Regions from separate parts of the Enterococcus sp. LJL98 genome, predicted to be linked through region 1. Evidence: predicted binding sites of a transcription regulator. Region 1 holds the regulator's gene; each other region holds the start of a gene.
What was found. Region 1 encodes NrdR, which represses ribonucleotide reductase genes. Its sites were predicted from a motif close to ACACNATATATNGTGT; they were not measured.
Positions count from the first base shown of each region.

Region 2: ACYSNO_RS06310 (vitamin B12-dependent ribonucleotide reductase) is a predicted target of NrdR. The motif match lies at 2,991-3,006, and genes of this name have one in related genera.
Region 3: nrdD (anaerobic ribonucleoside-triphosphate reductase) is a predicted target of NrdR. The motif match lies at 2,612-2,627, and genes of this name have one in related genera.
Region 4: nrdH (glutaredoxin-like protein NrdH) is a predicted target of NrdR. The motif match lies at 3,302-3,317, and genes of this name have one in related genera.

Region 1 covers NZ_JBTXLU010000001.1:117,506-122,726, forward strand. Annotated here, with positions in the region: gene polA (DNA polymerase I) at 1-404, shown strand, start outside; gene mutM (DNA-formamidopyrimidine glycosylase) at 420-1,262, shown strand; gene coaE (dephospho-CoA kinase) at 1,262-1,867, shown strand; gene nrdR (transcriptional regulator NrdR) at 2,036-2,503, shown strand; gene ACYSNO_RS00575 (replication initiation and membrane attachment family protein) at 2,521-3,921, shown strand; gene dnaI (primosomal protein DnaI) at 3,921-4,850, shown strand; gene ACYSNO_RS00585 (hypothetical protein) at 4,889-5,221, shown strand, end outside.
Region 2 covers NZ_JBTXLU010000006.1:43,562-48,782, forward strand. Annotated here, with positions in the region: gene ACYSNO_RS06290 (ABC transporter permease) at 1-858, shown strand, start outside; gene ACYSNO_RS06295 (ABC transporter ATP-binding protein) at 871-1,512, shown strand; gene ACYSNO_RS06300 (beta-class carbonic anhydrase) at 1,578-2,150, opposite strand; gene ACYSNO_RS06305 (YoaK family protein) at 2,147-2,848, opposite strand; gene ACYSNO_RS06310 (vitamin B12-dependent ribonucleotide reductase) at 3,047-5,221, shown strand, end outside.
Region 3 covers NZ_JBTXLU010000015.1:39,584-44,804, forward strand. Annotated here, with positions in the region: gene nrdG (anaerobic ribonucleoside-triphosphate reductase activating protein) at 1-302, opposite strand, end outside; gene nrdD (anaerobic ribonucleoside-triphosphate reductase) at 321-2,510, opposite strand; gene ACYSNO_RS11510 (M42 family metallopeptidase) at 2,815-3,903, shown strand; gene ACYSNO_RS11515 (MBL fold metallo-hydrolase) at 4,201-4,941, shown strand; gene ACYSNO_RS11520 (lipoate--protein ligase) at 4,955-5,221, shown strand, end outside.
Region 4 covers NZ_JBTXLU010000001.1:726,083-731,303, forward strand. Annotated here, with positions in the region: gene walK (cell wall metabolism sensor histidine kinase WalK) at 1-366, opposite strand, end outside; gene yycF (response regulator YycF) at 373-1,077, opposite strand; gene ACYSNO_RS03395 (DegV family protein) at 1,291-2,148, opposite strand; gene ACYSNO_RS03400 (DUF1836 domain-containing protein) at 2,145-2,702, opposite strand; tRNA gene ACYSNO_RS03405 (tRNA-Lys) at 2,946-3,018, shown strand; gene nrdH (glutaredoxin-like protein NrdH) at 3,400-3,624, shown strand; gene nrdE (class 1b ribonucleoside-diphosphate reductase subunit alpha) at 3,748-5,221, shown strand, end outside.

The sequences.
Region 1 (5,221 bases):
ATCCTGGAGTGAAAACCTTCATGGAAACCATCGTTCGTGAGGCCAAAGAAAAAGGCTATGTAGAGACGCTTTTCCATCGTCGTCGTTATTTACCAGATATCAATTCACGGAACTTTAATCTTCGTTCCTTTGCGGAAAGAACTGCGATTAATTCGCCGATTCAAGGAAGTGCTGCAGATATTATTAAAATTGCCATGATTCAACTAGCGCGTCGTCTAAAAGAAGAAAAACTAAGTGCGAAAATGCTCTTACAAGTGCATGATGAATTGGTTTTTGAGGTTCCTGAAAAAGAATTACAGCAATTAGACGCGCTTGTCAAAGAAGTGATGGAACAAGCTGTCCAACTCCATGTACCATTAGTAACGGACAGTAGTTGGGGAAAAACATGGTATGGAGCAAAATAAAGGGAGTGTTGTTTAATGCCGGAATTACCAGAAGTTGAAACGGTCCGCAAAGGCTTAGAGCGGCTAGTTGTAGGTCAAAAAATACATGCAGTGGAAGTTTTTTGGCCGCGAATTATTGAAAGTCCAACAGTGCCAGAATTTCAAGAGGCTTTAGTGGGGCAAGAAATCCTAGCCATTGCGCGCCGCGGGAAGTTCCTAATTTTGAAATTAACCGATTTTGACTTGGTTTCGCATTTGAGAATGGAAGGCAAGTATGAGTATTTCTCAAAAAATGAGTCCACGCATCGAGAAAAGCATACCCATGTTGTTTTTCAGATGGTCGACGGAAGTGAGTTACAATATCATGACGTACGAAAATTTGGTCGGATGGCCTTGGTGCCCAAAAACCAAAGTTCTGAGTATAAGGGGATCAAACAGCTTGGTCCTGAGCCACTGACCAAAGATTTTCAATTACTGCCATTTCAATTCGCATTACAAAAGAAAACAATGGCCATCAAGCCGCTGTTGTTAAATCAAAAAGTGGTGGTCGGTTTAGGCAATATCTACGTAGATGAAGCGCTGTGGTTTGCCAAGATTCATCCTGAACGCCCTGCAAACACGCTAATAAAAGAAGAAGTGGCGTTACTGTATGAAGGCATTGTTTTTGTCTTGGGAAAGGCGGTTGAAGCGGGAGGAACGACGATTCGCTCTTACGCCAATGCCCTGGGCGAAGCAGGGACTTTTCAAGTGGCATTAAACGTTTATGGACAAACAGGTGCGCCTTGTCCAAATTGTCACACGCCGATTGAAAAAATCAAGGTCGCGCAAAGAGGTACCCATTTTTGTCCCAAGTGTCAAGTGCGAAAAGAGGGAATGTGATGGCAGTTGTTTTAGGTGTGACTGGTGGGATTGCAACTGGAAAAAGCACGGCAGTCGGGGTGTTTTCTTCCTACGGCTTTCCTGTAGTTGATGGGGATCTCATCGCACGGGCTATTGTAGAACCTGGGCGACCGGCTTTAGCGGCGATTGTCCAACAGTTTGGCCCGCAAATTCTTCTAGCAGATGGTGCGCTTGATCGCCAAGCCTTAGGTCGTTTGATTTTTTCGCAACCAAGCCAACGCAAAAGACTCGATCATTTGCTGGAACCTTTTTTACGCCAGGCGATTTACCAAGCAATCGAAGCCGCAAAACAAACCGCGCCCCTAGTGATTGCGGATATCCCCTTACTTTATGAAGGGGGCTATCAATCCATGGTCGATCAAGTGGCCGTTGTTTATCTGCCTCAAACGCTTCAAATCGAACGCTTGATGACACGCGACCAATTGACTAAAGAAGAAGCTTGGCAGAGAATTGAGAGCCAAATGTCAATTGAAGAAAAAAAGCAGCAGGCAGATATCCTTTTTGATAATCAAGGAAGCATTGATTCTTTAAAAGCACAAATTACTTCCTGGCTAAAGGCACAAAAATATCTCTTGCAGGAGTGAAATCGTAAGTCTCGTTATTCTCTTTATGCCAGATAGAACTTAAAAAACAGTAAAACTCTAGAAAATCTAGAGTTTTTTTGTGATTATATAGCAGTTATCGAAAGAAATCATGTTATAATATACTTAAAATAGAAACATTTAAATGAAAAAGAAAAATGAGGTGGGAAAATGCAATGTCCAAAATGTCACCACAGCAGTTCAAAAGTTGTTGATAGTCGTCAAGCAGATGATGGGCGGACGATTCGTCGTCGTCGAGAATGCGAAAATTGTGGGTTCCGATTTACCACTTTTGAACGAATAGAAGAAACGCCTTTACTAGTGATTAAGAAAAATGGTACCCGAGAAGAATTTAACCGAGAAAAAGTTTTACGTGGACTTGTACGTTCAGCGGAAAAACGTCCAGTAACGATGGAGCAGATGGAGCGAATTGTGGATCAAGTGGAACGAAAAATTCGTGAATCAGGGGAAAGTGAAATCCCAACACAATTAATCGGTGAGTATGTGATGGAGTATTTAGTGGATCTTGATGAAATCGCGTATATTCGCTTTGCAAGTGTCTATCGTCAATTTAAAGATATGTCTGTTTTCTTAAAAGAATTACAGGATATCGTGGAAAAAGCAAAAGAAAAAGAATAGAAGAAGGAGGGGTTTTAATGGATAGTACTTGGGAAAAAATCACGCCAAATACTATTTATCAAGTGTTTAAAGCCCTGCCACTTACACAAGAAGGAAAAGACGGGCTCCTTTATTTATACCAACCGATTATTGGCGCTCAAGCTTTGGCGCTCTACTTGCATTTTATTGGAGATGAAAGCGACCGACAAGAAAATGAATTTATTCATCTGGATTGTTTGAATGCTTTAAATGTCGGGCTCCCCGCTTTTTTGGAAGCACGCAAACGTTTAGAAGGAATGGGTTTGCTAACCGTTTATGAAAAAGAAGAGGCTGAATTCGGGAAGATCTATCTTTATCAATTAGAAGAACCGCTTGCTCCTAAAGCATTCATGGAAGATGTGACCTATAGTTTTTTATTGACACAAGCGGTAGGGGAGCGGAAGTTTAAACAACTAGCCGCGCGCTTTCGTCCGAAAACGAGAGACGTTTCAGCCTATCGTGAAGTTACAGCGAATTTTACGACTGTTTATGGCAATCTTGACCTGAACTTATTTTCAGTTGCTTCAAAACAATTAGAAAAGACAGCGCAAGAATATGCAGCTCCTAAAGCAGCACGTTTAAAAGTAGCTACAGAAAGTCTGGACTGGCACTTTTTAATGGCCTTAGCGAGTAAAAAGTTTATTGTCAAAGAAAATTTTACGGAGGCGTTTAAGACACAATTAAGTGTCTACGCCAATTTGTATGGTTACACTGAATTAGAATTGGTTGATGATGTTTTAGCGCAAGTCGTTGCGCTAGATACGGGGTTGATTGACCCGAAAAAGTTAAAACAATTTGTTGAACGAAAACACCAAACCAGATTCCAAGATTCAAGTGTGAAAGCAAAAAATCACGAAGCAGAAGAACAACGTTACGCGCTGTTACGTCAGACGGGGTATTCAGAAAAAGATGTCGCTTTGATTCGGACAAGCGAAACGACGGCGCCATTTGATTTCTTAGAAGCGATTAAAACAGAGAAGAATAGTTACGTGACGGACAGTGAAAAATGGCTATTAAAATCACTCGTTGAACGGAGCCCCTTACCGAATGCGGTAATTAATATCTTGCTTCACTACGTGTTAGTGATTCAAAAAAACAGTACCTTACAAACGAATTTTGTCCACTCAATTGCGACAAATTGGTCTGAAAAAGGCTTCCAAAGTCCAGAAACAGCCATTCAATACGTACGTGAATATGTCAGGGAATCAAAAGAAAAACAAGCCGTTCGAGAACAGGCGAAAACCAATCGGAAAACGAGTTATTCCAAAGCACCGATTCGAAAAGAAGCCTTACCCGATTGGGTGACCAAACCGAAAGTCGTAGAAGAAAATCCTGAAAAACAAGCAGAATTGAATCGCCGACTAGCGGCCTATCTAAAACGTAAAGAAGGTGAAAAATAATGGAAAATGTGGGGAAAGAATTAAATCGCATGCTGGACCAACGCAATTATCGTATGCGTTTTGAAGAGATGATGGCAGAAGTCTTATCCAATCCTGAAGTGAAACAATTCATTGCTGAAAACAGTGATTACTTAACAGAAACCGATATTGAAAAAAGTTATGCAAAACTCTATGAATTTGTACAAGAGAAGCGGAAATTTGAAGCGCAAGACAAAAACATGATTGCGCCCGGCTATGAACCCCAACTCGTTTTGAATTATCATTCCATTGATGTGACGTATGTTCCTACGCAAGATTTATTGGCTCGACGCCATCAAGAAGAAGTTCGAAATCGCATTCGAGCAGTGAACATGCCAAAAGATATCCAAGAGGCTCGAATCAGTCATTACGATCATACTCCGGGTCGGGTGGCCGCTTTTATGGAAAGTCTTGATTTTATCGAAGAATTTGTCAGAGACCCGAAGAGTTTTCACAAAGGCTTGTATCTTGTGGGAAGCTTTGGTATCGGAAAAACCTATCTACTTGGAGCGATTGCACGCGATTTAGCCGAAGCTGGTTATTCGACCACACTCTTGCATTTTCCAACTTTTGCCGTCGAAATGAAACAAGCAATTGGGAAAGATTTGGTAGGCGAAAAATTAAATGCCATCAAAAATGCGCCAATTCTAATGTTAGATGACATCGGAGCCGATGCGATGAGTAGTTGGATTCGAGATGAAGTGTTCGGGGTCATTTTACAGCATCGAATGCAAGAGCAATTGCCAACGTTCTTTACTTCGAATTTTTCAATGCTCGAACTAGAGCAGCACTTGTCTGTTACGCAAAGAGGCGAGGAAGAGCCGTTAAAGGCGAAAAGAATTATGGAGCGTATTCGCTATTTAACAAAAGAAGTTGAAATGATTGGCGAAAATCGACGGAATCAAGGATAGTTTGAAGTTCAAAAAAATGAAACGAGGAGGAGCGACAAATGAAAAAAATCTTTCAAGTAAGTATCTTAGTCTTTGCAGTGAGCCTTTTAGGGGCTTGCTCAACATCAAAGGAAACGAAATCGGATGCGTCGACAACACCGATTTCGACAACAGAAGAAGAGGTGAGGACGATTTTTACAGCGACGGTTGAATTGGTTACGAATTTGGACGACAAAAATGAAACGACACAAATTTTATTAAAAGATGTCCAGTCAGTGGAAGATCCAGATGAAGTGACTCCTTCCTTTCAAGAGGGAGTGGCATTGAACGTCTCTCCTGAACTCCTAGATTTTGACGTAAAAGAAGGCGACCAGGTGAAAGTGACCTTAGAC
Region 2 (5,221 bases), on a different contig from region 1:
CTGGGGGATATGCTGAATCTAAATGCCAGTCCCTATCAATCGATTAATCCTAATTTCGATGCAAAAAAAGATCAAGTAATTGGAACAGAAATCATCGGTTTATTTAGTGGGAAAAACGAAGGAAATCCGATTTATAGCAGTGATTTATATGAAAATATTTTTTTTACAGATTTAGAAACAGTGAAACAGATCAATCAATTTACAGATGATACCTTGCCTTATCAAGAGTTGAAATTTTATGTTAAAAATCCTAATGAATTAGACAAAGTACTTAAAGAAGTGAAGAGTCTACCCATCGATTGGGAAAAGTATGAACTAATGGATTCAAGTTATACCTATCCAGGAATGGACGCTTCTTTGAATAGCATGGATCAGTTAATCAATAAGATGTTGATTGGAACGATTGTGATTAGTGCGGCAATTCTATCTTTAATTTTAATTTTTTGGATCAATGGGCGAATTCATGAATCTGGCGTATTGCTGTCGATAGGGATTTCAAAAGTAAATATTATTAGCCAATATATTTTAGAGCTCTTTTTGATTGCCGTTCCAAGTTTTATTTTATCCTATTTTTCTGGTCAGCTCATTGCACAAAATATTGGAAATCAATTAGTGGAACAAGCCAAAGAACAAGGCGAAGCGATGATTCGGCAAGGTTTTGGTGGGATGCCGCTTGGTTCTGATGCAGGCTCCAATCTATTAACAAAGACGATGGATCATCTAGATGTTTCCATTCGCTTAAGCGAGATGCTTAATGTTTGGTTCATTGGGATGCTAATTATTGTCGTCTCTGTGTTGATTGCTTCAACATTTATTATTCGTTTGAAACCAAAAGAAATACTATCAAAAATGAGCTAAAGGAGAAAAATGATGACACAACTATCGTTGAACAATGTTTCTTATGCCTATAAAAATCGTGAAGAGAAATATGTTTTGGATCAAGTAAATATGACCTTTGAAGCGGGCTGTTTTTATGCAATCTTGGGGCCTTCTGGTTCGGGAAAGTCAACACTGCTCTCACTATTGGCAGGTTTAGATGAACCAAGTGCAGGTCAGATCACAATTGCAGGTCAAGACATTAAAGAAAAGGGCTATCACTACCATCGAAAAGAGCAAGTTTCAATTGTCTTTCAAAATTACAATTTACTTGATTACTTGACGCCACTAGAAAACATTCGATTAATTAATAAAAAAGCAGCCCCACAAATTTTGTTAGAATTGGGCTTGAATGAAAAAGAAATTCACCGGAATGTTTTACAATTATCCGGTGGGCAGCAACAACGGGTAGCCATCGCTCGAGGGTTAACTTCAGAGGTTCCGATTATTTTAGCGGATGAACCTACGGGAAATCTCGATGAAGAAACGGCAGATGAAATCACCAAAATTTTACAAGAAACTGCACATCTACAAAAGAAGTGCGTTATTGTAGTGACTCATAGTAAGGCACTCGCCAAACAAGCAGATGTTATTCTTAAATTAGAAGATCGCCGTCTAGTGACACTGAAAAAGTAAACAAAGAAGAAAAGAGCCGATAGTGGATGTCGGCTCTTTTCTTCTTTTTCGTTAGGTGCGAATTATTAAGCAAAGGTTTCGTTTGTTTCGGCTACTGCCCGTAGTTTCCCTGTTTTGGGATTAATGACAAAACCACGCACTTCAACATCTTTGGCAATTAAGGGATGCTGCTGAATGGCATTGACAGTTTTGGCAACAGAATCTTCTACATGTTCAAACCCCTCTAACCAACGTGCAGTATCAAAGTCATCGGTATTAAACGTCTCAAAGGCTTCCGTTGTGATTCCGCGTTCTTTCATTTTTTCAATGAGTGGCGAATTATCTACATTACTCATCCCACAATCATCGTGACCGATGACCATGACTTGTTTAATATCAAAGGCATAAATCGAAACAACTAAACTACGAATGGTCGATCCAACGGGACTTGTGACCATCCCCCCTGCATTCTTAATCGTTTTGACATCTCCGTTTTTAATTCCTAATGCCGCAGGAAGCAATTCTGTAAGGCGGCTATCCATGCAAGTTAGAATGGCCAGTTTTTTATTTGGATTGCTATCGGTTAGGTAAGGAAGGTACTCTTTGTTTTCTACAAAGGCTTCGTTGTAAGTTAAAATTTCATCAAAAACGGGTTTCATTTGTCATCCTCTTTTCGGTAGCGTTTCGTAAACGCCTGATTTTTTTGAGTGCTTCTAACTATTATAATAATAAAAATTAAAAAAAGTAAAATAAAAAGAACTCCTGCAAACAAGCTTTTTTTCGGAACAAGGGGTTGGAGAATCCCTGCTAAAAATGCTCCAGACACGGCAACGGTCCAAATAAGAAGGTCTAGCATCGGCGCTTTCCAAGGTTTTTTCTTTTGTAACGCTTGGGAAATATCCGTACCTAAGGAATGCAAGACCCCTGAAAAAAACGTCCGACCGATGATTTTCTCATCGACTTGAATTTGGATTGCATTTTGTAAGCCCATGGCAGTAGTGAGCGGTAAATAGGACCATTCGTCTTGAAAATCAAAATGAATCATTAAAAAGCTACAAAAAACAAGGAAAGTTTCTGTGGATAAAATCGCCAATAAATTTTCTCTCGGAAAGCGACTTTTGATGAGGTCGCCTAAAAAAGCGCCAAAAACAAAACTCAAAATTAAAAAAAGATAAGGCAAAGCTTGAATAAAATCAGCTTCTGCTAAATAAAAAGCAAGACGCGTGGAATTGCCACTCATAAAGGAGAGAAACATACCTCCGATACCGAATAAACCTAAAATATCAATAAAGCCAGAAAAGCCACTTAAAAATAAAGCTAAAATAATTTTTCTTTGACGTTGTTTGTTTTGAATCATTTCCCTCACCTCCAAATAAATATTATAGCTTGGAATCACGAGAAAAGCCTTGCTATCATTGAGAATCATTCTCAATTGCGATGAGTGACAAAGAAAAACTCCCTTGTAAAATACAATATATAGTATTATAATCGTTTGAAGAACACAATATATAGTGTTTATGAAGAATTAGGAGTGTTTGCAATGATTAAAGAACAAATGGCACGTTTAAATCCCATCCTTTCAAAATTCTCAGGAATTTATCCAATAGAAGCGTCAATGACTCAAACATTTTCAGGTATTTCTCGTTTAATTATGCTTGATCGTTACGCTGCAAAAGATCCAACCGGAGAAACAATTGTGTTAGGGGACTTGGTAGTCCTAACGACACGGCCGGACCCACAATACCCTTCCAGAGGGCTAGGGAAAGTCGTTGCGATTTCGGAAGAGGGGTTGACGATTGAAGTGGAAGAAGCCTTTCGAAGCGCCTTAGCACAAACCGATGAAGAAGCAAGCGGGCAAGTCAGCCGATTGCTCTCGGAAGTAGAAAAGCCCCTCGAATTGTATTATGAGCAGATTGCCAAGCGCGTCGCACATGGGATTGCCAAAGAAGAAACATCTCCTGCGAACTATGCGAAAGCTTTTGATGCATTTTATGAGCAGTTGCTTCAACAACAATTGATTCCAGCTGGTCGAGTACTCTACGGCGCTGGAACAGACTCGCAAGTGACTTATTTTAACTGTTATGTGATGCCTTTTATCCACGATTCACGGGGCGGTTTGGCGCGTCACCGGCAAGAAGTCATGGAAATCATGAGCCGGGGTGGCGGCGTTGGGACGAATGGTTCGACTTTACGCCCACGGGCCGCTATTGTACACGGGGTTAGCGGAAAGTCTTCAGGTGCGGTCTCTTGGCTCAATGATCTGGCTAACTTAACGCATTTAGTCGAGCAAGGGGGCAGTCGTCGTGGGGCTCAGATGATTATGATGGCTGATTGGCATCCAGATATTTTTGAATTTATTTTGGCAAAAATGCAACAACCGGCAATTTTGCAACACTTGATTCAAACAACTGAAAATGATACGATCCGTCGTTTAGCGAAGGAGAAACTGCAATTTAAACCACTGGATTTTGATGAACAAGCGGCGCTAGAAAAAATAGTGGCCGCACAAGAAGCGCTGGGTTTGAACGATCATCCCTTTGTGCGCACTAGTAAGCAAAAGTTAGCAGATGGGGGAACCTATCATGTCAACCAACCTGATTTTTTATCGGGAGCCAATATTTCCGTCTGTTTAACGAAAGAATTTATGGCCGCAGTTGAAGCCGACACCACGTATGCCCTTCGCTTTCCGGCGGTCGACCAGTATCAAGCCGAAGAAATGGCCGATTATGATGCAAATTGGGCCGAGGTTGGCGATGTTCGCGAATGGGAAAAAACAGGACGTCGCGTGAAGGTATACCAAGAAATTCGCGCACGTGAATTATGGGACCTGATTACGTTTTGTGCAACTTATTCAGCAGAACCAGGAATTTTCTTCATCGATAATGCGAACGAAATGACAAATGCCACGGCTTACGGTCAAAAAGTAGTAGCGACCAATCCTTGTGGAGAACAACCGTTGACTCCCTACGCTGTTTGTAATTTGGCAGCCATCAATCTAGCGAAAATGGTGAATAAAGAGACGAAAACCGTAGACTTCGATCGATTAGTCGCTACCGTTCAAACGAGCGTACGTTTTCAAGATAATGTCATTGATGCGACGCCTTACTTCTTCGATAAGAATGAAAAACAAGCGAAAGGCGAGCGTCGCGTGGGCCTGGGAGTCATGGGATTGGCAGATTTATTGATTTATTGTGAACAGACCTATGGTTCAATCGAAGGCAATCAACTCATTGATCAAGTCTTTGAAAAAATAGCTGTAACCGCCTATCAAACGTCTATTGAATTGGCAAAAGAAAAAGGAAGTTTTCCATTTTTAATTGGGCAAACAGAAGCCGAAACACAAGAGTTGCGCCAGGCGTTTATTTCTTCTGGTTACATGAAGCAGATGCCAGAAGCCATTCGACAAGGCATTTTGCAACACGGCATTCGCAATTCGCATCTATTGACCGTAGCGCCGACCGGTTCGACAGGAACCATGGCAGGTGTTTCCACAGGTCTCGAACCGTATTTCTCTTTTTCTTATTTTAGAAGTGGCCGTTTAGGGAAATTCATCGAGGTGAATGCTGAAATTGTTGAAGAATACTATGCCAGCCACCCCACTCAAAAAACAGACGCGTTGCCAGCATTCTTTGTATCAGCGATGGATCTAAGCCCGACCGCCCATGTTGGTGTTCAATGCGCGATTCAACGTTGGGTGGATAGTTCCATTTCGAAAACGGTGAATGCGCCA
Region 3 (5,221 bases), on a different contig from region 1:
ACAACCGTCAAACAAACTTCTGTATTTAGAAAAGGTTCGCCACCAAGTAATGTCAGGCCTTGAACAGAAGGATGGGCCAAATCTTCGATAATTTGGTCTTCTAAGGCTTTGGTATAAGGGGTCCCGTAACGGAAGTTTTGCACTGCTTTATTAAAACAACCTTCACAAGCAAAGAGACAACCACTTACGTACAAACTATTGCGCACACCTTCCCCGTCAACAAAGTTAAAAGCTTTATAATCAGCGATGTAGTTTTGACTGTATTCTTCTGCTAGCCACTCTTTTGGTTGGGGATTTCTCACTTCGAAGCACTCCTTTTTTTATTTCATATGTTTCACACGGGCAGAAATTTCTTTATGACGACCATGAACCATTGGACGGGCTTGCGGATTGCCTAAATACCCACAAGTTCTTTTTACGACGTCACATGTTTTTGGATCGTTATTGCCACACTGCGGACACTCAAAGCCGCGTTCCGTTGGCAAGAAATCACCTTCGTAGTTACAAGCATAGCAATGGTCAATTGGGGTGTTTGTCCCCAAATAACCGACACGGTCGTAGGCATAATCCCATACGGCTTCAAGGGCTTTTGGGTTCTGTTGTAAAACAGGATACTCACAATAGTGAATGAATCCACCCGAACAATAAGGGACGTACGCTTTTTCAAAATCTAATTTTTCAAAAGGTGTTGGGTTTTTTCGAACATCATAATGGAAACTATTGGTGTAGTAGTCTTTATCCGTAATGTCTTCGACAATTCCAAATTTTTCTGTATCAAGGCGACAAAAGCGATCGGTTAAACTTTCACTTGGGGTAGAATAGACACTAAAATGATAGCCGTAATCATCCGACCAAGCATCGACATGCGCTTTTAAGGTTTTTAAGATGTCCAGCGTAAAGGATTTGGCTTCTGGGTTCGTCTCCCAAGCGCCACCGAAAAAGGCTGCCGCTGATTCATACAAACCGATATAACCTAACGAAATTGTTGCGCGTCGATTTTGAAAGAGTTGATTTACCGCTTCTCCGCGTTTTAAACGATTGCCAAAAGCACCGTACATGTATAAAATCGGGGCATTTTCGGGAGCAGCTTCTTTACAACGATCAATGCGATAAAGCAAGGCGTCTTTAACAATTAAGAGGCGTTCTTCTAAGAGGTTCCAGAAACGGTCGCGATCGCCATTGGCTTCTAAAGCGACTCTAGGTAAGTTTAAAGTCACGACCCCTAAGTTCATCCGCCCGGAGTTCACTTCGTTACCATTTTCATCTTTCCATCCTTGTAAGAAGGAACGACAGCCCATCGGTACTTTAAAACTGCCAGTTAGTTCAATAATTTTATCATAATTTAAAACGTCCGGATACATCCGTTTGGTTGCGCATTCTAAAGCGAGTTGTTTGATGTCATAGTTTGGATCTTCTGGGTTGGCATTAATGCCACGTTTCATTGAAAAAATAAGTTTTGGAAAAATTGCTGTCCGTCCTTCTTTTCCAAGTCCTTTTATTCGATTTTGTAAGATTGCTCGTTGAATTTCTCGTTCAAACCAATTGGTTCCTAAGCCAAAACCTAAAGAAGTGAAAGGTGTTTGACCGTTTGATGTAAACAGGGTATTGATTTCGTATTCTAAGCTTTGCATCGCGTCATAAATATTTTTACGTGTTTGTAAGCGTGCATATTCTTCTTGGCGTGCTTCCCCCTCAATCCATTGTTTGGCATCGGTGAGGTGTTTTTCGTAATTCAACTTTGCAAAAGGGGCAAGGAGTTCATCGATTCGATCGGCGGAACAACCACCATATTGGCTAGAAGCCACGTTTGCAATAATTTGTGAAATTTGTGCAGTCGCTGTCTGGATTGATTTTGGCGATTCGACTTCTGCGTTACCAATTTTAAACCCGTTGTTTAACATGCCTTTAAAATCAATTAAACAACAGTTTGTCATTGGCGAGTATGGATGGTAATCCAAGTCATGATAATGAATATCCCCCTTTTGATGGGCATTAGCCACATGGGGAGGCAACATTTTTAACCCAATCGATTTGCCGACAATCCCAGCTGTTAGGTCGCGTTGCGTATTAAAGACATCGCTATCTTTATTGGCATTTTCGTTGACTACGGTTTGGTCCTTGTTCATTAATTTTTCAATTGTAAAGTTAATGTCCGTCGCTTTGCTTCGTTCGAAGTCACGGCGCGTCCGATAATGAATGTAATGTTCAGCCAAGGCATATTCGCTATTTTCAAGCAAAGTATGCTCCACGATATTTTGAATTTCATAAATTTTGATATTATCGACAAAGCGTTGTGCGATTTCGACATCGACTTTTTCGACAATTTTTAAAATTAATTCATGATCAAGAGGAGAAAGTTCACCTGAAATTTGGCGTTTGGCATTTACGAGGGCATCATAAATTTTTTGGTCATCAAAATCAACTAAGCGGCCGTCGCGTTTGATAATTTTCATACGAGCCAATCCCTTTTGTACAGTGTTTAGTTGTGTATCTTTTCTCTTTAAGTTCATCAATTGTACTCACTCCTTTAATTGGTCTTCTCTATCATAAGATAAAACGATGCGAGAATCAATCTATATATTGTGCTAAAACCTATTGACATTTGATAATAACACTATATATAGTGTTTATTCATTTTTGTCACCTAGTAAGAAAGGGCGAGGTATAAGATTTATACGTTGATAAAACTTACACAAAGTGAATAAAAAAAGATTGTATTGTATATTTCAATCTTAGAAAAAAGCAGAAAGACTAGCATTGAAAAAAAGAACTGTTATAATAAAAACGTATTCAATTATAAAGGAGTGGCAAGAAATGTTAGAGAAAAAAGAAGAGCAGCTACTGATTGATTTAACTTCTGCTCGTGGCGTTCCAGGAAATGAAGAAGAGGTTCGAGAAGTCTTTAAAGCCTATGCAAAAGATTATGCAGAAGATATTTTCTTTGATGGCTTAGGTAGTGTCATCGCGAAACACGCAGGAAGTCATGGTGGCGGACCGAAAATATTTATTAGTGGTCATATGGACGAAGTTGGTTTCATGGTCACAAAAATTACAGAAAAAGGTTTTATTGAATTCCAAACACTTGGCGGTTGGTGGGGACAAGTGATGTTGGCTCAACAAGTTGAAATCAAAACACAAGAAGGGCAAACCATTCATGGTGTCATTGGTTCAAAACCACCACACGTTTTAACACCAGATGCACGGACTAAACCTTACGATGTGAAAGAAATGTTCATTGACATTGGGGCATCAAGTGAAGAAGAAGCGAAAGCGTGGGGAATTCGTCCCGGCGACATGATTACCCCTCATATTGAATACAAACGCTTAAATGGCAGTAAGTTTTTACTAGCCAAAGCATGGGATAACCGAGCAGGTACAGCCGTTTCTTTACGTGTACTTGAAAATTTAGCCAAAGAAGGGCATGACAACTGTCTTTTTGCCGGTAGCAGTGTGATGGAAGAAGTAGGTCTGCGTGGCGCGCGCACAAGTTCTTATTTAGTCGACCCAGATATTGCCATTTCATTAGATACTGGTACAGCAGGCGATACACCAGGAATGACTCCGAAAGAATCAGATTCTGTTTTAGGTAAAGGCCCACAAGTACTAATCTTTGATGCTTCCATGATTCCGCATAAAAAATTATTGAATTTTGTCATTAAGGTTGCCGAAGAATTAGAGATTCCATTCCAATACACGGTGATTCCAGGTGGTGGAACAGACGGAGGACAAATGCATTTAAATCGTAATGGTGTGCCAACGATTGCGATTACCGTTCCTGTTCGTTACTTACACTCACATACTTCAATTATGCACGAAGATGACTATTTAAATACGGTGAAACTCGTAACCGAAGTGGTTCGTCGTTTAGATGATGCAGCAGTTAAAGAACTATTAAGCTATTAATAATCCATGAAGAAAAGGGGTTGTGACAGATGTCGCAGTCCCTTTCCTCTTTTACGAATATTTGAGCGACAAACGAGAACAAAAGTCTACGCTTTCAGAAACGTTACGAGACTCGAGTAATTGAAAAGTCAACGGTTCGAATCTCGTGACATTTTTCAGCACAAGACAACTTTTGTACTCTCTTTTCTTGCTATCAACTAGCGGCCTTAACCTTTTTCTTGTATTTTTTTTGAAAAAGGTCTTCTTTTTATCCATTTTTTTCAAATTATGCTAAGCTATTGTTGGAGGTGTTTGTCGATGAAAATAACAACGTTAGGCTGTCTAGGAGCCTACCCCTACCAAGGACAAGGAACAACAAGTTTTCTATTAGAATCAGAAGGCTTTCATCTATTGCTAGATGCTGGGAGTGGAAGCTTGTTGCAGTTGGAAAAAATTCTGGATCCCTTAGCGCTAGATGCTGTCATTTTAAGCCATTATCACCATGACCATATTGCAGATTTAGGTGTGTTGCAATATTACTGGCAACTGTATCCCAAAACGTCTGCGCGTCCAATCTTACCCATTTATGGTCATCCACGTGATTTGACCCATTTTGAATCGTTGACCCTTAAAAATGTTTCACAGGGGTGGAACTATTTAGCTGAAGAAAGCCTTGAAATCGGCCCTTTTTCTATTACTTTTATGGAAACAATTCATCCAGTTGTTTGTTATGCGATGCGGATTGTGGAAAAGTCGACAGGGAAGGTTTTGGTTTTTACAGGAGATTCAGGTTATCTGGCTGATTTTATCGAATTTACTGATCAGGCAGATTTATTTTTAGCCGACACTTATTTGTTTGCTGGGAATGAAAATCATTTTGCTCATTTCACTTCCAAAGAAGCTGGGGAAATTGCGGCAGCTGCGGGTGTTAAACACTTAGTTCTGACACATTTGCCCCAATTTGGCGATTTAAATCAATTAAAAGCAGAAGCGCAACAGGCAGCTGGAAAAGATATCCGTGTTTCACTAGCGGCAGTTAATAAAGTTTTTACAATTTAGGAGGAAGCGACCCATGTTATTTGTCCCAAATGAATTAACCGATCCAAGAATCAACTTAGCGTTAGAAACTTTCTTATTACAAGAGATGGTCATTGAGGAGCCGATTTTACTTTTTTATATTAATGAGCCTTCAATTATTATTGGACGGAACCAAAATACGATTGAAGAAATCAATCAGGCATATGTCGATGAAAAAGGCATTCATGTTGTCCGTCGTTTAAGCGGTGGTGGTGCGGTGTATCATGACTTTGGCAATTTGAATTTTAGTTTCATTATGCCA
Region 4 (5,221 bases), 610 kb from region 1:
AGAATCGACGCTTTTTTTTCCAATCGAACTTCGATCATTGACATCGGTTGTTGCGCGGATAATCCCCTTTTCATCGACGACACGCATTTCCAACACATCTGGCGAGTCGCTACTGTCCAATATGCGCTGGATCTCATTGTTAATTTCTTCAGGGACGCCATCTTGACGACTCAAGTACGTGCTGACAGTCCCTGCTAAAGTTTCGGCTTGGGTATTCATCGTTGCTTTAAAGTTTTCAATCATTGAACGTTCGAGTCCACGAATAAAATACGCCCCGATAATCTCGATTGAAATAAATAAAATCAAGATAAACGTCAGGGCGATTTTAAAGTTCACTGACTGAAAAAAGCGAACTTTCTTTTTCATTATTTTTTACTCCTGTTCTGGATTTCTTAAATAGTAACCGACACCTCGGCGTGTCACAAGGTAATTCGGATGGCTCGGACTATCTTCAATTTTCTCACGTAAACGACGAACAGTAACATCCACCGTTCGAACATCTCCAAAGTAGTCATAACCCCAAACGGTCTGCAACAAGTGCTCGCGGGTCATTACTTGACCGATGTGTTTGGCTAAATAGTGGAGTAACTCAAATTCCCGATGGGTTAATTCAATCGTACTGCCATGCTTGGTCACCATATAGGCATCTGGATGTATGATTAAATCACCAATTTCCAAATCGGTTGTCACAGGGACATCATTTTCTTTATTGGTGCTCGAACCTCGACGTAAATTTGCCTTTACTCGCGCAATCAGTTCTCGATTTGAAAAAGGCTTTGTCACATAATCATCGGCTCCTAATTCCAAACCTAACACCTTATCGATTTCCGAATCTTTCGCTGTTACCATAATAATCGGCATATCATACGTTTTACGTACTTCCCTTGCGACTTCTAAACCATCCAATTTTGGTAACATTAAATCGAGTAAAATTAAATCTGGCTCGACGGCCTTGACTTGTTCTAACGCTTCTTCGCCGTCATAGGCAGTGAAGACCTCATAGCCTTCTTTGACTAAATTAAATTTGACAATATCAGAAATTGGTTTTTCATCGTCAACAACTAGTATTTTCTTCATAAAAACCCCTCATTCTTTGTTTCTTCATTTTTATTTGACACACATTCATCAATCCTCATTATTATACATGATTTTGAGAAATCTTTCATTAAAACGGAAAATTCCCTTTTCTTCTTTAATAAAAAATAAGTAAAAAAAGACGGCCCTTTGCTTGAACCCGACCAATGCTGCTTGTCGGAGTGGCTCAAAAAAAGAGGCGTCCTTATTTTTTATTTAACGAATCACTTGAATCCCCATACCCAATAGGCCAGGCCCAGTATGTACCACGAGGGCGGGAGAAATTGTTCCAAATAAAATTTCCTTTGCTTGCGGAAATCTTTGTTCCAATTTTTCCTTTAGTTGTAACCCTTCTTCCATCGCGTCTCCTTGGGCAACCGCTAGTCGAAATTCCGCGTGCCCTTGAACGAAGGCTTCCGCAATTTCAACTAATTTATCAATACTACGTTTACGCCCTCTTGATTTTGCCACTGTATAATAAACCCCTTCTTCATTACAAGAAATTGTTGGATTTAATTTTAATGCCGTCCCAATAATTGAAGATACGAGTCCGATGCGGCCGCCTTTTTGCAAATACTCCAAGGTACCCACGTTAAACAAGACTTTGTTTTGCTTGATTTCATCTTGTAATTGTTGCAATAAGACACTCCAAGGAGTCCCTGCAGCAATCAATTCCGCTGCGCGAATAGCTTGAAGACCCGCACCAATTCCAATACTTTTTGTATCCAAAACAAAAACTTCTAAGTCTTGTTCCTCTTCTCCTAGTAAACGCATCACATTATAGGTGCCGCTTAAACCACTTGAGATCGTAACAATCAATAACTTTTCATAACCGTCTGCCTTGATTTGTTGAATCATTTTTTGAATCGTTTGACCATCTGGCAAAGACGTACTAGGAATTTCCTCTGCAAAACGCGCATAGACTTCCTCGGGTGTAATATCAACTTTATCCGTGTAAGTTTGTTTCTTATAAATAATTTGTAAGGGAACCATATAAATCCCAAAACGATCCATTCGTTCTTTGGGGACATCGGTTCCTGAATCAACTAGTAAGGCTATTTTTTCTTTATTCATTTCGTTACTCCTTTTTCCAGATAGACCGTTTGTAAGGCGATCATTTTTTCAGCTAACAGCTTGTTGGCAAATGCTTTCGTCGCACTATCTACGGCAAAATACGGTATCTCAGTCATCACCTTGCTCGGCTGAACTTCTTGCTTTAAAGCTTGTCGGCAAACACGATAAATGGCTTCTTCTTGCATTTCACAATATAAATTGTAGGCTTCACGAATCCCAATGGCTTTTCCTTGAAACAAAATTCCTTGTTTTACTTCATAGATTGTTAGTACCTGTTTCAATAAGGTAATCGCGATTAAAAAAGCCACGTGTTTTCGTGTATATCTTTTTTTCTTAGGTGCTGGAATCATTCCGTTTTTGACATAGTTGTTCACCATTGACGGGGTTAACAAAGAATGCTTTTCGGGTTGGATGACCGGGGACAAATAGTGATCGACTAACGTAATCACTTGATCCATATATAAATCCAACTCTGGTAACTCTTCCCAACGTGGCAAGTGCAAGGTTAGTAACGTTTCCCCCCATACAATCAGTTGTTTTTCAATTTCTTCCAAGTTCATCCCTTCTTCTTTTGTTCTTCTTTTATTCTTCTTTTGCTACTTTCAACAAATACTTAACCTAGTTTTCAAAACTAGGTTAAGTGTACCACAAAGATTCACCTTTGAAAAGAACACAAGCAGCATCGATTACTACCTTTCAAGTAACGATTCCCCTTTTAACTTTTCCTTTTTGAAAAAAAAGGTGAAAAGAACTTGCATTTCAAAAAACGAGATGCTATTATAGCAAAGTAGTTTCACGGGATGTTAGCTCAGTCGGTAGAGCAATTGACTTTTAATCAATGGGTCGTAGGTTCGATTCCTACACATCCCATGGGTGCCAAACCCACGGAGCCGGAGAATTGTTGGTGCGCAAGCATTTTGAAAACAAATCTCGCGGCTTCATTTTTTTTGTGGTTTTCGCACACCCCGTATTTCTTTCTTTAAGTCCTTTGAGGCCAAGGATTCAGATTTTCTTTATATTTATTTTTTCACAAAAAGATTTTTTTCGTCTATTTTTCTAGTTTTTAATCCCCTACAAAAGCACCTCTCTCTTAGCTTATTGCCGGAAAAAACTTTTAAAAAACCACAACAGTTAGGGCTTTCTTCTTTCACAAACACAAGATATAGTGTTTTTCCGTTTGACTTTCCACTAAATAGGGTTATACTATTGTTTATAAGATTTACTTGAAACGATTTTAAGGAGGAACCAAAAATGAATATCAAACTATTTTCCAAAAACAACTGTATGCAATGCAACATGGCGAAACGCTTCTTAACAGACAATGATATTTCTTTTGAAGAAATTAACTTAGATAACGAACCAACGGCAATCGATTGGCTAAAAGAACAAGGTTTCCAAAGTGTGCCTGTCATTACAAGTGAGGCAAAAACAATCGTTGGTTTCCGTCCAGACTTATTGCGTCAACTTGCTTCTTAAAATGCAATATCCTTATTCCAATAACAATTAAACATCTGTCGGATTTGTCAGTCTTCAATAGACTTCAAATCCTTCTTTTTATGTTCCATGCTCTCTTATTAATTAGAAAAGGTCGTGTACAAAATGGGTCTTAAATCACTCAAAGATGTTACTTACTTCAAACTAAACAATGAAATTAATCGTCCGGTGAACGATCAAATTCCTTTACATAAAGATAAAGAGGCTTTAAAAGCTTTCTTTAAAGAAAATGTCTTACCACATACAAAAGCATTTTCTTCTATTTCAGAAAAAATTAACTACTTAATTGAAGAAGATTACCTAGAAAAAGAATTTATCGAAAAATACTCAATGGCTTTTATTGAATCCTTGTATCAGTTTCTTGCTGAACAAAACTTCCGCTTTCAATCATTTATGGCCGCTTACAAGTTCTATGGTCAATACGCATTAAAAACAAATGATGGCGAAGCCTACCTAGAAACCTATGAAGATCGCGTCGCTTTCAACGCGCTTTACTTTGCTGATGGCGATGAAGAATTAGCTTTAACCTTAGCCGATGAAATGATTCATCAACGTTATCAACCAGCGACTCCTTCTTTCTTAAACGCCGGTCGTAAACGTCGTGGGGAACTTGTTTCTTGTTTCTTAATTCAATTGACCGATGATATGAATTCGATTGGTCGTGGGATTAATTCCGCCTTGCAACTTTCGCGCATTGGCGGTGGTGTTGGGATCACCCTTTCAAACTTGCGTGAAGCAGGTGCACCAATTAAAGGCTATGAAGGAGCGGCTAGCGGGGTGATGCCGGTCATGAAACTTTTTGAAGATAGTTTTAGTTACTCCAATCAATTAGGGCAACGTCAAGGAGCAGGGGTGGTTTACTTAAATGTTTTCCATCCAGATATCATTGACTTCCTTTCAGCGAAAAAAGAGAACGCCGATGAAAAACTGCGCGTTAAAACACTTTCACTTGGTGTCATCGTTCCAGACAAGTTTTACGAGTTAACGCGTAAAAATGAAGACATGTACTTATTTAGTCCTTACAGTGTGGAAAAAGAATATGGCGTGCCTTTCTCTTATGTAGACATTACGAAAGAATATGACAACTTAGTCGCGAATCCTAACATTCACAAAACAAAAATAAATGCACGTGAGCTAGAAGATGAAATTTCAAAATTACAACAAGAGTCGGGTTACCCTTATATTGTCAATATCGATACAGCCAACCGTGAAAATCCAATTGATGGAAAAATCATCATGAGTAATCTATGTTCAGAGATTTTACAAGTGCAAGAACCATCGATGGTGAATGACATTCAAGAATTTGAAGTCTTAGGCACAGATATCAGCTGTAACTTAGGTTCAACCAATATCGTCAATTTAATGGAAAGCCCTGACTTCGGACGCTCGGTCCGTGCCATGACTCGCGCCTTAACCTTTGTCACGGATGCTTCAGACATCGCAGTCGTACCTTCGATTCAACATGGAAACCGAATCAACCACACGATTGGACTTGGAGCAATGGGTTTACACACGTACTTTGCAAAAAATCAAATGGCTTATGGCTCGCCTGAATCGATTGAATTTACGGATATTTACT